2 regions of the Bacillus sp. MN7755 genome follow, and region 2 is predicted to be linked to the other one. Evidence: a T-box and tRNA genes for the amino acid it is inferred to sense, from the RefSeq annotation. Region 2 holds a T-box; the other holds one or more tRNA genes.
What was found. A T-box is a leader RNA that pairs with one kind of tRNA and senses whether it is charged. The one in region 2 lies ahead of ileS2 (isoleucine--tRNA ligase), so its partner is inferred to be a tRNA-Ile.

Region 1: it encodes a tRNA-Ile, which carries the amino acid that the T-box ahead of ileS2 (isoleucine--tRNA ligase) is inferred to sense. The anticodon was not compared.

What each region holds. Positions count from the first base shown of each region.
Region 1 is NZ_BTRL01000026.1:135,078-143,408, reverse strand. It holds gene ACYVEC_RS26115 (peptidoglycan D,D-transpeptidase FtsI family protein) at 1-1,049, opposite strand, end outside; gene ACYVEC_RS26110 (MFS transporter) at 1,159-2,436, opposite strand; gene sodA (superoxide dismutase [Mn]) at 2,553-3,164, opposite strand; tRNA gene ACYVEC_RS26100 (tRNA-Ile) at 3,386-3,459, opposite strand; gene ACYVEC_RS26095 (DUF1189 domain-containing protein) at 3,701-4,459, shown strand; gene ACYVEC_RS26090 (hypothetical protein) at 4,531-4,896, shown strand; gene ispG (flavodoxin-dependent (E)-4-hydroxy-3-methylbut-2-enyl-diphosphate synthase) at 5,061-6,164, shown strand; gene ACYVEC_RS26080 (Fur family transcriptional regulator) at 6,244-6,657, opposite strand; gene ACYVEC_RS26075 (metal ABC transporter permease) at 6,671-7,504, opposite strand; gene ACYVEC_RS26070 (metal ABC transporter ATP-binding protein) at 7,504-8,274, opposite strand.
Region 2 is NZ_BTRL01000012.1:243,117-251,447, forward strand. It holds gene ileS2 (isoleucine--tRNA ligase) at 1-1,697, opposite strand, end outside; T-box leader at 1,769-1,993, opposite strand; gene divIVA (septum site-determining protein DivIVA) at 2,045-2,551, opposite strand; gene ACYVEC_RS13320 (YlmH family RNA-binding protein) at 2,641-3,408, opposite strand; gene ACYVEC_RS13325 (YggT family protein) at 3,424-3,687, opposite strand; gene ACYVEC_RS13330 (cell division protein SepF) at 3,694-4,164, opposite strand; gene ACYVEC_RS13335 (YggS family pyridoxal phosphate-dependent enzyme) at 4,184-4,858, opposite strand; gene pgeF (peptidoglycan editing factor PgeF) at 4,855-5,673, opposite strand; gene ACYVEC_RS13345 (YlmC/YmxH family sporulation protein) at 5,791-6,075, opposite strand; gene sigG (RNA polymerase sporulation sigma factor SigG) at 6,241-7,020, opposite strand; gene sigE (RNA polymerase sporulation sigma factor SigE) at 7,178-7,897, opposite strand; gene spoIIGA (sigma-E processing peptidase SpoIIGA) at 7,917-8,331, opposite strand, start outside.

The sequences.
Region 1 (8,331 bases), on a different contig from region 2:
ATTACAACGAATGCACGATCTAAAAGAGGTTGTCCGCCTTTATATCTCAATAAATTTTTCGTGATAATTTCTTCTACACGCTTTTGTAATTCCATATCGATTGTTAAGCTCAAGTCATTACCACTTTGCCCTTTTGATACATTAATCGTTTCTAAAATATTACCGTTTTTATCTGTAATATTTTTCACTTCTGCTTTCGTACCGTGCAGGCTATCTTCATATTGCTGCTCAAGATAACTTTTCCCTACGCGGTCATTTCGATTATAATCACGAACAAGATAGTAATCTAAACGCTCTTTCGGTAAGCCTTCATCAGAAGTTGTTACACCACCAAGTACACTTCGGAACAAATCACCATCATATGCATATTTTCGTTCCCAATCGACACTTGTATCTACTCCTGGCAATTCCGCTAACTTTTCACTAATAATCGCATATTCTTTATCTGTTGCATCCTTCTTAATGACTTGTGGTGTCATTGCATATCCGCCGTCCATTTTGCTTTTAATCGCTAATATTTCTAAATCTTTTGCGGATAATTGATTCACTTCTTCTTCTGTCACGCGATTTCGTTGACGCTCATCTAATTCTTTATCGTCAATTTTCTTATCTTTCAACTCTTGACGATCTTTATTCGTAATTTTTTCTTTGGCTTCCTCTTTATGAATAGCAAGCCAATAATCTTTTTTATCGCGATCTGTTAATTTATCTGTCGGTACTTCAATCAAATCTGCTAGCTTCTTCGCTGTTTCTAACCGAGCCTCTGCAGTTGATCCTTTCATTTTTGTAAATGTAATCGTACGAACAGCTGCATTATCTACTACAGCTCGCCCATAACGGTCAAATATTTTTCCACGTGGTACAGGATTACTTATCGTCGAGTTCTCTTTCCTCTCCACTTCATTCTTGTATTCTTCACCGCGAACAATTTGTACATATCCAAGCCTTACAATAACCGCGGAGAACATTAAAAACACGCAGAAAAACAGCACGTTTAACCGAAAAGGAACGTGAGTCTTTTTCTTTTGTTGTTTCTGCTTCTTGCTCATACAAACCCCCTCTACCAACAGCTATGTAATGTGAAAGGGACACCCTCGTACAGGTGTCCTCACTGCTGTCTTACATCTTTTTCTATTCTAGCATAAAACAAACCAGAAGTTAACCTTCTGGTTCAGTTTGGTTCTGCGTGGTTCCTTGCGCTACAACACTTGTTTTCCCCGCATTTCCCTCATCATATTTGACATTTTTAACTGCAAAATAAATAAGAAAATGTCCAGCACCTAAAATACATAGTAAAAAAGGTAAACTCTTTTCAGGCGGAAAGAATAATACAGCACATAAAAAACTTAATACTGAACAAATTCTTCCAGCATTTAACCATAATTCTCGGACAACTACATACTCTACACGCCACTCTCTCGCATTTTTCGCTCTACCAATTACATCATATGTCATCGATCCATACGGAACGAGTAAAATAGGGTATGCAATCGCAATGCATGCTGCATAAATAAGTAATTTTGTGTATGTAACATTAAATATAACTAAAAATACAACCGCATATAAAATAATGCCTCCAAGTAAAATTGCTTTTTTTCGCCACTCTTTCTTTAACATACGAGCGACTAAGTAATAACATACAAATGATACAGCAGAATTTACTAAGCTATATTTTCCTAATGCGAGCTCACTATCGGTCGCTAAGTACACGTATACTGAAATAACAAAAATAAATGTTCCCTCTCTCAATCCTTGGAAAAAATGAGCACGTGTAATTCTTCCCCAATTTTTATCAATTCGTCGCTCTTTCAAAACTTGCGTGATCTCATAGCTACCTTCACATTCTCTCTTAGATAAAAAAAAGCTTAAAACAACAGCGATTGCAAATAGCACTAATGAAAGAAAGAATATGACCGTATAGCCACTCCATTTTTCCATACGCGAAATTGTGTATCCAGCTGCTATCGGTCCAATCATGCCAGAGAAGGATGTAAGAAGTCCAAGAAACCCGTTAAAGAAATCTCTTGTTTCTGGTTCTGTAATCTCAAATGTTAATAAGTTAAACGCGAGCCAGTAAAAACCATATCCAACTCCTAAAAGAGCCCCCATTAATAAAATATAGTGAGAAGCGCTTTTTCCGGCTACTAAAACAACGATAAAAAAAATCGCTAACGTTCCTACGCCTATTCTTAACAAGATTGAGCGATCAATACGCTTCGCTAATTTCCCACCTATAAGAAATGTGAGAGGCTGTAATACAACGCTGGCCAAATTATACAAGCCAAGATTCACATAATTTTGTGTTTGTTTCCATAAATAAATGTTAACAAACGTATTCGATAAAGAAATTGCGAGCGTGTATAAACCTCCAATAAGGAGCAATAACACTAAATCCCGATTCACTTCAACGTCACCAATTATATGTTTCCACTTCATACACAACTCTCCTTTACTTCATGTTCTAGTCTTCCAAAGACAAGCCCAATTATGTAAAAGGAAAGCATAGAAAAAAGCTAGGAGCACTCTCCTAGCTTTTTCTATCATTATTACAATTATTTTGCTTCTTGGTAACGTTTTTCAGCAGCGTTCCAATCTACAACGTTCCAGAATGCACCGATGTAGTCTGGACGACGGTTTTGGTAATTTAAGTAGTAAGCATGTTCCCAAACATCTAAACCGATAACTGGAGTTTTACCTTCAGTTAGAGGAGAATCTTGGTTTGGCGTGCTTGTTACTTCTAACTCACCATTATTTACTACTAACCAAGCCCAACCAGAACCGAAGCGAGTTGCGCCAGCTTTTGCGAATTCTTCTTTGAATGCATCGAAGCTACCGAATTTCGCTTCAATTGCAGTTGCAAGTTCACCTACTGGTTGTCCGCCGCCGTTTGGAGATAAGATTGTCCAGAAGAATGTGTGGTTAGCATGTCCACCACCATTGTTACGTACTGCTGTACGGATTGCTTCTGGTACTTCGTTTAAGTTTGCAACTAATTCTTCTACGCTTTTGTCAGCTAATTCTGCATGACCTTCTAAAGCAGCGTTTAAGTTTGTGATGTACGTGTTATGGTGTTTAGTATGATGGATGTTCATTGTTTCTTTGTCAAAGTGAGGCTCTAAAGCATCATACGCATAAGGTAAATTTGGTAATTCGTGTTTTGCCATTGTTATATTCCTCCCAGTTTATGTATTGCCACTTAAGTGACATACAACTTCATTCTACCCTAATTGCCATAGGGTGCAAACAAATAAATCACATTGTCTTGCTATCATTAAAGTAGCAAAATTCCCACTTCTTTTCAATTAAAATGCTCATATATTTCATAAAAAAAGCTCCCTTCTACAAGGAAGCTTCCTGCTGACATAATAAACATGTGAAATGGATATGGACCCTGTAGGACTCGAACCTACGACCGGACGGTTATGAGCCGTCTGCTCTAACCAGCTGAGCTAAGGGTCCACAATTATGTATGTAACAATACTTCAAATAAAGGAATTCCTATCGGATATATCCTTTAAGAAATGTAAGATAAATTTACCATATAGAAAAGAAAAGTGTCAATTGTATTTTTCTCATTTAAAAGAAGAAAATTAATAAAAGAAATTTAGTTATCTCCACTATATGTAAATATAATATATCTTGAGATTCCCTAGATTCCTACGTTACAATGATTTTATACATACATAAAGGAAGTGAATCTATGTCCATATTTACCCAATTAGCCAAAAGCGTATATTCGCCTAAAGATATGGCGCTATTCCGTTTTCAAAAAATCGGAAAAACCATTTTGTATATTATGCTACTTTGTCTAATCACTACTATCCCAAGAACATTCTTTTACGGTAGCTTTATCCAAGATAGTGTGACCATGGTAAATCAAGCAATTGAAAAAGATTTACCTGATTTTAAAATCGAAAATGGTGAACTAAAAGCTGATATTGAACAACCTATTCAAAAAGAAGAGGGAGATGCTCTTTTCGTATTTGATCCAAATACAACAGATATCGAAAAATATCAAAATAAAACTGGTTTATTTATTTTAAAAGATAAAGTAGTTTCTATAGGAAATGGTCAAACACAAACATACTCCTATAATGATTTATTAGGGACATCTCTTGAGAAAAAGGATTTGCAAGATTTCATTTCTGTATTCGATAGTATTTATCCAATTTTACTAGCCGTTATCGGCGTGTTAGTATACCTATTCCAATTGTTTATTACTTTCTTAGGAATTACTTTACTTGCGTTTATAGGTTCTGCTATGAGTGGTCAACGTAAATTATCTTATAAGCAAGTATGGACGTTAACTGCTTACAGCTACACAATTCCAACAATCTTCTTTATGATTATGGATTTATTCAAAATCGTTGTACCTGGTTCAACATTCATTTATATCGCAGTTGTTTTAATTGTTCTATACTTAACGATTAAAGAAGTTCCAAAACCGAAAGAAAAATAAGACCGAAAAAATGCCTAAATAGGCATTTTTTTTTTGGACAAGCATATATTCCTAGCAAAGGAGTGAAGAATATGAAGAGATTAGGTATATTCTTATTCGTGCTTGTTCTTGGTTATATATTTTATTACGATATAAAAATCGGCACTTTACCGATGTTAAGTTCATATAAAAAAACAAATGCAGCCCAAACGATAAAACAAGAAAATACAGATACAAAACAAAATAAAGAGAACAAAGCAGAAAAAGAAACAAATGTAACTTATAAAACAATTGAAGTCAAAACAGGTGAAACAGTTCTTTCTATAACCGAACAAATTAACAAGAAAAAAATCCCTTCTATTGAAAAGGTAATTGATGACTTTAAAGAACTAAACAAAAGTACATCTGCTACAAAAATACAAATTGGAAAGTCTTATAAATTCCCTTTATATCAATAAGCAATCACTTAATCCTTGTCAATTACATAAAGGCGCTGATACAATAGTAAAAGTGAAACCGAGCACTTCGGTTTCTGTAGCCCTGTATCACGTATACTATCATTGATATAAGGGACTAAATAAGAAACTTCTTTTATAAGGAGAGCGATCTATTCGTGAATGAAATGACTCATCGTACAAAAACACGTCCAGTTAAAGTCGGTAATTTAACAATTGGCGGTAATAATGAATTAATTATACAAAGTATGACAACAACAAAAACACATGATGTTGAAGCAACAGTTGCTGAAATTAAACGTTTAGAAGAAGCTGGCTGTCAAGTCGTGCGTGTTGCTGTTCCAGACGAACGCGCAGCAAATGCTATTGCTGATATTAAAAAACAAATCAACATTCCACTTGTTGCTGATATTCATTTTGATTATCGCCTTGCTTTAAAAGCAATTGAAGGCGGCATTGATAAAGTACGTATCAATCCAGGTAACATTGGTCGTCGCCATAAAGTAGAAGCTGTTGTAAATGCAGCAAAAGAACGCGGTATTCCAATCCGTATCGGTGTAAACGCAGGTTCATTAGAGCGTCACATTTTAGAAAAATACGGATACCCAACTGCAGATGGTATGGTTGAGAGCGCCTTACATCATATTAAAATTTTAGAGGACTTAGATTTCCACGATATTATCGTATCTATGAAAGCCTCTGATGTTAACTTAGCAATTGAAGCATACGAAAAAGCTGCACGTGCTTTTGATTATCCATTACATTTAGGTATTACAGAATCTGGAACTTTATTTGCTGGAACTGTAAAAAGTGCCGCTGGTCTTGGAGCAATCTTAAATAAGGGTATCGGAAATACATTACGTATTTCATTAAGTGCTGACCCAGTTGAAGAAGTAAAAGTTGCGCGTGAACTATTAAAGTCATTCGGCCTTGCATCTAATGCAGCAACACTTATTTCTTGTCCAACTTGTGGTCGTATTGAAATTGATTTAATTAGCATTGCCAACGAGGTGGAAGAATACATCTCTACACTGCAAGTACCAATTAAAGTTGCAGTACTTGGCTGCGCTGTAAATGGTCCTGGTGAAGCTCGTGAAGCTGATATCGGTATTGCTGGTGCACGCGGAGAAGGTCTATTATTCCGCAAAGGGCAAGTTGTTCGTAAAGTACCAGAAGAAATAATGGTAGAAGAACTGAAAAAAGAAATCGACGTAATTGCTGCTGAAATGGCTGCTGAACGAGAAAAAGAAAAAGAAGCACAAGAACAATAAAAAGAAGGTTGCTCACAATATTGGTGAGCAACCTTTTTTCTACGTAAAAAAGCTCGTCAGTTATATAACTGACGAGCTTTTACTTTGCACATTTTGGACAACGGCCGTATATTTCAAACTTATGACCTGTTACTTCATAACCGTTAAAATCTTTATTCATAAAATCCATCGGGCAGGAAGTGATTTCTTTCGTTCCCCCGCAATCTAAACAAATAAAATGATGATGATGTTCCATAATAGAGCATGTAAAACGAAAATGTTTCTCACCATTTAATTCTGTTTGTTCTAAAACACCAATTTCAGCAAACACCGTTAAGTTACGATAAATTGTATCAAAGCTAAGACCCGGATAATCATCCTTCATATGCTCTAAAACGTCTTTCGCCGTTAAATAACGATTGTGAGCTGCAAATAACCTGAGCATTTCTTCCCTTTTTCCAGTATGTTTGTATCCTTTATCTTTCATTAGGCGTAAAGCTTCTGTTAGATTCATATCTATCCCTACTTTATGCAGTTTTTTTCTTCTTCCATAAAATCGCACCAATTAAAATAAGAACTGCTATCATAACAATTGTACCACCTGGTGCTAGATCAAGTTGATACGAAGCAAACATTCCACCAATTACTGCAATTTCACCAAATAAAATGGAAAAGAAAATTGTTTGTTTAAATCCATTAGCAATACGAATACTCGCTGCAACTGGTAACGTCATTAATGATGATACGAGAAGAACCCCTACTACACGCATTGATACTGCAATAACAAGCGCAACCAATATAATGAAAATAAAGTGAATCCACTTTGCACTCAAACCGGTTGATACAGCGTATTCCTCATCAAACGATAGTAAAAATAACTCTTTGTATAATAGAGTAATCGTTACAATAACAACAATTGCTACAATGCCGATGATTATTAAATCCGTACTTGTTACAGCACTTACACTACCAAATAAATAACTAAATAAATCTGTGTTAAATCCATTTGCAAGTGAAATAAAAATAACACCAATCCCCATTCCTGCTGAAAGAATAATCGGAATTGCTAATTCTTGATAATGTTTATATACAGTACGTAATTTTTCAATAAGTAACGCCCCACCAATAGAAAAAATCATCCCCATATATAACGGATTTAAAAATCCCCCTGTGAAAATTGTTTTTTCTAGTAGTAAACTTGCAGCAATACCCGATAATGTCACGTGACTTAATGCATCTGCAATAAGTGACATACGGCGAATGACAACAAATACACCGATAAGCGGTGCAACAAGTCCTATTAAAATCCCTGCATATAAAGAGTTACGTAAAAAGTCATATTGTAAAAAATCTTGTATCATTATATCCTCCCGTGATGCTCATGCTCGTGTTCTAAACGATGAACATGATGTCCATATAAAACGGACATTTCTGCATCTTCTAACTCTCGGAACTTTTCTACATTTCCATGGAAATGTAGATGTTGGTTTAAGCATGCAACATGCGTTACTTTCTCGGTAACAGCTCCCATATCATGCGTAACGAGAATTAATGTGATTCCTAACCTTTTGTTTAAATCCTCTAATATCTCATAAAAACTTTCTACATTCTTCACATCGATACCAACAGTAGGCTCGTCCAAAATAAGTAATTCAGGATTACTAACGAGCGCACGAGCAATAAATACACGCTGTTGTTGTCCACCAGAAAGTTCTCCGATATTACGCCCCTGAAACTCACTCATCCCTACATCAGCAATCGCTTTTTCTACCTTTTCCTTATCGCTTTTCGTGAAAAAGCGAAACAGCCCTTTTTTGGAAACGAGTCCCATTGACACAACTTCAAAAACAGTTGCCGGAAAACCAGAATTAAAGCTATTTGCCTTTTGGGATACATAACCAACTTTGTTCCATTCTTTAAACTTCTTACTATCAACACCAAACAAACGAATACTTCCCTGTTTCGGCTTTAAAACGCCTAATAAACATTTTAACAAGGTTGATTTCCCAGAACCATTTGGCCCAACTAAACCTAAAAAAGCTCCCTTCGGAACTTGCAAATTAATATCTTCTAACACATTTCGATCTTCATATCGAAATGACAATCCTTCTATTTCTAATACATTATTCATAGCATCTCACCTATTTTAATTCAGAATGATTCCGATTTATATCTATTTGAATTATAG
Region 2 (8,331 bases):
GATAATGAAGAGTTAAACCAACCACGATATTGGTCAGATCCTTCTAAATATAAATCAGCTGGACGTTGTAAGTCTTCGCGCTCTTCTAATACCGCTTGGTGAGAAGAACCTGAGTCGAACCATACATCCATGATGTCTGTTTCTTTACGGAATTCACCATTTGGGCTACCTGGATGTGTAAATCCTTCTGGTAATAGATCTTTCGCTTCACGCTCGAACCATACGTTAGAACCGTGTTCACGGAATAAATCTGCTACATGGTTAATTGTTTCATCTGTAATAATTGGATCACCATTCTCAGCATAGAATACAGGAATTGGCACACCCCATGCACGCTGACGAGAAATACACCAGTCACCACGGTCACGAACCATGTTATGAAGACGAGTTTCGCCCCATGCTGGTACCCATTTTGTTTCCGCAACAGCTTCTAATAACTCTTTACGGAATGCTTCAATAGATGCAAACCACTGAGCTGTCGCACGGAAAATAATTGGTTTTTTCGTTCTCCAATCATGTGGGTATGAATGCGTAATGAATGTTAGTTTCAGTAACGCGCCTACTTCTTCTAATTTTTCTGTAATTGGCTTGTTAGCTTTATCATAGAATAGGCCTTCAAATCCAGGTGCTTCCTCTGTTAATACACCTTTATCATCAACTGGGCAAAGTACTTCTAATCCATATTTTTTACCAACAACGAAGTCATCTTCCCCGTGTCCTGGTGCTGTATGAACACACCCTGTACCTGCATCTGTTGTTACGTGATCTCCTAGCATAACTAATGAATCACGATCGTAGAATGGATGTTTTGCAACTGTATACTCAAGTTCGCTACCTTTTACAGTTTTCACAACTTCAGCATTTTCCCACTCTAATGTTTTTGCAACTGGCTCAAATAGTTCAGAAGCAATAATATACTTTTCATCATTTACTTTTACAATGCTGTATTCAAGTTCTGGGTGAACAGAAATACCTAAGTTTGCAGGTAACGTCCAAGGTGTTGTTGTCCAGATAATGAATTTCTCATCACCTTCTAATACGTTCTTTCCATCTTTAACAGGGAATGCTACGTAAATAGATGCTGATTTTTTATCTTGGTATTCAATTTCAGCTTCTGCTAAAGCTGATTCACTCGTTGGAGACCAGTAAACTGGTTTTTGCCCTTTATAGATATAACCTTTTTTCGCCATATCACCAAACACTTTAATTTGTTGTGCTTCATAAGCTGGCTCTAAAGTAATATATGGGTTATCCCAATCAGCATGTACACCTAAACGCTTAAATTGTTCACGTTGACGTTCTACTTGTTCATATGCATACTCTGCACATAACTTACGGAACTCAGCAACTGTCATTTCTTTACGCTTTACACCTTTATTTGTTAAAGCTTGCTCAATTGGTAAACCGTGCGTATCCCAACCTGGAACATATGGTGCACAGTAACCAGTCATTGATTTATAACGAACAATAAAGTCTTTTAATACTTTATTTAATGCATGTCCCATATGAATGTCACCATTTGCATATGGAGGTCCATCATGCAGTACGAATAAAGGACGACCTTTTGTATGTTCTTGTACCTTTTCATAAATATTCATTTCAGCCCACTGTTCTTGCATTGCAGGCTCACGTTTTGGTAAATTCCCACGCATTGGGAACTCTGTTTTTGGCATTAGTAATGTATTTTTGTACTCCATGCTCAATTCCTCCTTACATGTATAAAAGAAAGACTTAAAAAACGGAATAAAAAAGAGACTTTCTCATCCCAAAAAGGGACGAGAAAGTCTCCCGCGGTACCACCCTAGTAGATCCTATACGTATGTATACAATCCTCTTTATATTCTTAACGCGAATATACGCCTACGCTTACTCTATTTGTTCAGCGCGGAACTCCAGGGTGATATTCCCATTATCTCCTTATCCTGAGCTTACACCATCCTCAGTTCGCTATATAAGGTATGAAAAAGGTACTTATCCCTATCTTCGTTTTTCTTAATCAATATGTTGTTTAAAATTATATGTAATAATGAGAAAAACGTCAAGCTTACACTGTTTCTTCTTTTTTCAACAGCTCATCTACTTCGTCTTCTAACTCAATTAATTTATCCCAATCATCGTTGTTTAACATTTCAAGCTGTGTTTCTAATAACATACGGAAACGAGTGCGGAATACTTTCGCTTGTTTCTTCAGCTCTTCAATATCAAAAGCAACCTTTCTTGATTTTACTAATGCTTCGTTAATAATACGGTCTGCATTCTTTTCCGCTTCACGTACGATTAATTTTGCTTCTTTTTGCGCATTACGTTTTACTTCTTCCGCCGCTTCTTGTGCAACAACGATAGATTTGTTTAACGTATCTTCAATATTAGAAAAATGATCTAACTTTCCTTCTAATTGCGCAACTTTTTCTTCTAAAGCTTTCTTCTCACGAATGACTAATTCATAATCTTTGATAATTTGATCAAGAAACTCATTTACTTGATCCTCATCATAGCCACGGAATCCGCGACCAAATTCTTTGTTATGAATATCTAATGGTGTTAACGGCACAACGCCACCTCCAAGTAGTTATCTAAATTTCCTCTTTCAATTATATCTTTTCTTCGACAAAATAGGAGAATTTCCTTCTAAAAAACCAATCATTTTAGTATACCATACAAAATTCTCCATTTGTCGCGCTTTGTTCTACCTTCTACAGAAAACAATTTACTTCGTCCATATCCTCTCACTGAAAAAACATCTCCTGGATAACATTCATAAGAGGTTTGCTCCACTGTTTTCCAATTCACTTTTACTAGTCCATTTTTTATGAAAGGTTGTACTTTCTGTCTGGATATATGTAACATTTCAGCTAACATAACATCTAAACGAAGTGAAGAAACCGTTCCAGATTTCTCTCCCCACGTTTCTTGCATCTGTAGAATTTTTTCTCCTTGCACTGATGATAAGGAGACTTTCACTTTCCCTATCGATTGTAAGTTCATCTCAATATAAGATACAACTTCTTTCGCGACTACAATTTGGGCACGATTTTCTTGAAGCAAAATATCTCCACATTTTTCTCTCGTTAAACCAAGAGACATAAATGTACCTAATATTTGCCTATGTTCTAGCGTATAAAACTTGGAAGGATAGTCAATTTCTAATACCTCTACTTGAAATTCCTCTTCATTTACTACTAGATAGTCCGGATAAATGAGTGCTCTTTTACGCTCTGCATGAGGCGTTGCACCATCAAACTGTACAGCAACATCCCCTTGTCCTATTACCATATTGACAATTTGTTGTTGTCTTGGATCAAGGAAATCTGTTAGTTTCACTTGATGGTACTCCGCTGCTCGCTTCCACTCTAACACCTTATCCACAAAGACCTCTTCATTGGGTCTGAAATGTTCATAGATGCTCATGTATTTAACCTCTTACTATAAGAAATAGCGGAATATACTTACTAAACCATTCGTAGCAAGCTTTAACGCAAAAATCGCAACGAGTGGAGAGATATCAATCATACCAAGCGGCGGAATAAATCTGCGAAATGGTTCTAAATACGGTTCACAAATACGCGCAAGAAAATCTCCGAAAGTTGATTCCTTTGCACCCGGGAACCATGATAGGAGAATGTAAATAATAAGTGCCCACGAGTAAATCTCGATAGCAGTAATTAAAACGTTTAAAACTGTTACCATGGCGTATTACCACCTCTTTATATTTGTGTCTTCTTCTTCACCGAATAACTCTGAAATTGCACCAACAATATCTACATTTTCAGGCGTACACATAAATGTTTTCGGTCCTATTTTTTGAATGTCCCCGCCTATAGCGTATACAGTACCACTTAAAAAGTCAACGATACGTACAGCTTGATCAGTAGACATTCGTTGTAAATTAATCACAACAGCTCGTCTACCTTTTAAATGGTCCGCAATCCCTTGCGCTTCCGAATATGTGCGTGGTTCTAATAAAACAACTTTTGAAGATTGCTTTGCTGTTTCAATGCTCACAACATTTTGTTTCGGTTGCGCTTTTGGAAACGTAACATCTTGTTGTTCTGGCGGATCTTGCTGCTTCTTCATGTCTGTTTGCTCCTTTTCATAACTATATTGAGCTGCTTCTTTTTCTTCCGGTGTATCAAAAAAGAAGTACTTTACTTTTGACCAACTCATAATAAGATTCTCCTTCCTTTTACGCTTTTCCTACTAAAATCGTCCCCAAACGAATATATGTAGCACCTTCTTCAATCGCAATCGTGTAATCATTAGACATTCCCATTGATAATTCTTTACATGGCGCATGTAATAATTCTAGCTCCTGCACCTCTGTTTGTAGCATACGTAACTCCTTAAAACAGCGTCTGATTTCTTCCTCTTCTTCTGTAAACGGAGCCATTGTCATTAGTCCCACCACTTCAATCTTATCCAATTCTTGCAAACTTTGAATAAAAGAAATGGTTTCTTCTATTGCCAACCCTTGCTTTGATTCTTCAGATGATGTTTTCACTTGAATAAAACATTTCACTTTCTTATCCGCACGTTTTTGAATTTCTTTTGCAAGTGAAAGACGATCTAACGAATGTAAATAATCGATTTCATTAATGATTTCTTTTACTTTTCTCGTTTGTAATGATCCAATAAAATGCCAATTCACTTTTGAACCGAAATGCTCGTACTTCTGTAAGAAACCTTCATTTCTATTTTCACCTAAATCGATAATTCCAGCTTCAATTACTTCGTTTGTTTTTTCAATTCCTACCGTTTTTGTAACCGCAACGAGTTTAATATCTTGCAACGAACGTCCCGCTCGTGCGCAAGATTGTTTAATTGCTTCGTTTACAGTTGTTAAATTTTTTTGTACTGTCACTTGCTTTCTTCCTCCTTAAAACCTATGAAACTCAACATTCTCCCCGTCTTACCCTGATCACGACGATGAGAGAAAAATAGTTGTTCTTCACAGCTTGTACAAAGAGATGACATTACAATATTCTCTTCTTTTATGCCTGCTTGTACACATAATATACGATTAATTTCTTTTAAATTAATTGCATACTGCCCATCAGAAATTTTTTTATAAGGGACAGAACCGTTTACTACTTGTTCTGCCGCTGTTAACACTCGATCATCAACAACGTAACAACAAGATCCAATTGCTGGTCCAATTGCAACATGAATTTCATCACTTGAAATCCCTTCTGCATTCCATTTTTGAATCATTTCTTTTGCAATCTCTTTTACAGTCCCTTTCCATCCAGCATGTGCAAGTCCTATCATACCATGTGATGGTGCATAAAAATAGAGTGGAACACAATCCGCGTAACAAGATGTTAGAAGAACATCATTATTAGTCGTATAAATGCCATCTGTTTTTGAAATGCCGTCTTCATATGAATAGACGCCGCTTCCTTTTTCCTGTTGTCCTACTTTTTCAACATGATGATCATGAACTTGTTCAGAGCAAATCCAGTTTTCTAATGGTTTTTGTAACTTATTAGCTAAAATGCGTCTGTTTTCATGAACGTTCTCCACGATATCATTCACATGTAATCCTAAATTCATCGCATGAAAGGAGCCGGTACTTATCCCACCATCTTTTGTCGTAAATCCAGCAGTAATGTTTCCAAGTTCTTTCCACGCTTGTAAATACAGTATACCGTCCACATATTTAAATGGTTCTCTCATAAAGATGCTCCTTTTAATTAAAATAACAGAAAAAAGCATGGTACTTCCTGTCTATTTTACCATACTTTTATTTTTTCATAATCCTAACAGAAAAAAAAGAGGAATTTGTAATATTCTTTATGAAATTGTCGGTGTTTGTATTGATTCTGTTACAGAATTAACAGGATTTACTCTAACAAGTATGACATCTTCCCCAATTATCATAATTTCCTCCCAAGGAATTACAATTTCTACACCTTTCCCAAAAATCCCTAACATACGTGCCTGTTTGGAAATGATAATAGATTTAATCTTCCCTGTGTTCATATCGATTTCGATATCTCCAATATTTCCAAGCCTTTTTCCATCTGACACATTTATTATGTCTTTCATCTGCAACTCCGAAATTCGTATCACTTTCATCCCCTCCCTTATATATGACGAATAAAAAAATACTGTTTCTCAAATTAACAGGAAGCACCCTCTACTAATTCCATACTATTTTCATTATATGAACACAGCTACCCTACTATGAGCGTAAACAAACTATATGACATATAAAAAGGTCTCACCATAAATGGTGAAACCTTATCCTTGAATCGTCTTATTCATTTGTTTAATAGCTGATTTCTCTAAACGTGACACTTGTGCTTGAGAAATCCCAATTTCTTCTGCAACTTCCATTTGCGTTTTTCCTTGGAAGAAACGTTTTCGAATAATCATTTTCTCACGATCATTTAAACGCTTCATTCCTTCTTTTAGTGCTAATTCTTCAACCCACTGCTCGTCCTTTTGTTTTTCATCACTTAACTGATCCATAACAAAGATAGGATCTCCTCCATCGTTATAAATCGGCTCAAATAATGAAACTGGATCTTGAATCGCATCTAAAGCAAAAACAATTTCTTCATGAGTCACTTCAAGCACTTTTGCAATATCCATTGCTGTTGGTTCTTTTGAATTTTCTGCAATCAACTTTTCTCTTACTTGTAACGCTTTATACGCAATATCTCGTAATGAGCGAGATACGCGAATTGGATTGTTATCACGCAAATATCTGCGTATTTCCCCAATAATCATCGGCACAGCATACGTTGAAAATTTTACATTTTGGCCTAAATCAAAGTTATCAATGGATTTCATAAGTCCAATGCAACCAACTTGAAATAAATCGTCAACATATTCTCCTCTGTTATTAAATCTTTGGATGACGCTCAGTACAAGACGTAAGTTTCCATTCACTAATTTCTCTCTTGCGCTTATCTCTCCACTTTGCATTTCACGAAATAATTTACGCATTTCATCATTTTTTAGTACGGGAAGTTTAGCTGTATCAACACCGCAAATTTCTACTTTGTTTCTCGTCAAAGTGTTCCCTCCTATCGGGAGTTGCTGTACAGTGTAAAGTATTTCCTTTGAAGGGGATTTTATGCATGCGGTTTTCTCTTCATTTTTCATTTTAGTTTTCTCTCCTCATACAACTAAAGAGAATAAGACCAGCCTAGATAACGGCTGGTCTTATTCTTTACACCATTTTATTAAATTCTTTTCGTAATCTTTTTATGATTCTTTTTTCTAAACGCGAAATGTATGACTGTGAAATCCCAAGCATATCCGCCACATCTTTTTGCGTCTTTTCCTCTCCTCCAGCAAGCCCAAATCGAAGTTCCATAATTTGTTTTTCACGATCATTTAATTGATGTAATGCTTTCATTAGAAGATGACGATCAACAGTAGCTTCTAAATCTTTTGTAATAATATCATCGTCTGTACCTAATACATCAGATAACAAAAGTTCATTCCCATCCCAATCAATGTTAAGCGGTTCATCAAAAGAAACTTCTGAACGATTTTTGTTATTTCGGCGCAAATGCATTAAAATTTCATTTTCTATACAACGTGAGGCATATGTTGCTAATTTTATTTTCTTTTCTGGATTAAATGTATTGACTGCTTTAATAAGACCAATTGTTCCTATACTAATTAAATCTTCAATATTTATCCCTGTATTTTCAAACTTTCTTGCTATATATACAACTAGCCGTAAGTTGCGTTCAATTAGTAATGATCTTGCTGCCTGATCGCCTTTTGGCAATTTATTCAAAAGAACTTCCTCTTCTTCTTTCGTTAACGGCGGTGGCAACGCTTCACTTCCACCAATATAATAAATTTCATCGGTCTTAATTCCTAATTTCAACAATACTTTATACCAAAGATATACTAAATAAAATTTTAATTTCATCATATTATCCCGCCTCCCATTATTAAGCAATTACCATTTTTTGCGAAATTAACATTTTCGGATGCACAATACATTGATACTCTCCATTGGTTGACAACTGTTGTGTATTTAATCCAATCAATACTTTGTTCACGGCAATAGAACTACCTTCATGATAAATTTGCACACTGTCTGGCTTAATTGCCCATAAAAATTGATTCTCTACTCCTACTGCTCGGAAAGGAATTAAGCGTAATTTTGTCGCCCACCCAGAATCATTTTCTGGTATTTGAGGAATCTCTGTTTTGGAATAAATTTGTTCTGTTAACCAAGCTGGTAAGCAATGTTCTAATGATGAAATATGCATAATCATAACGGGTGTTTTCGTTAACGGGTCGTAAAGTTGGTTCCCACTATCAATTAAACCTGCGAGTTCTAGTTCCTCTTCAGCTAATTGA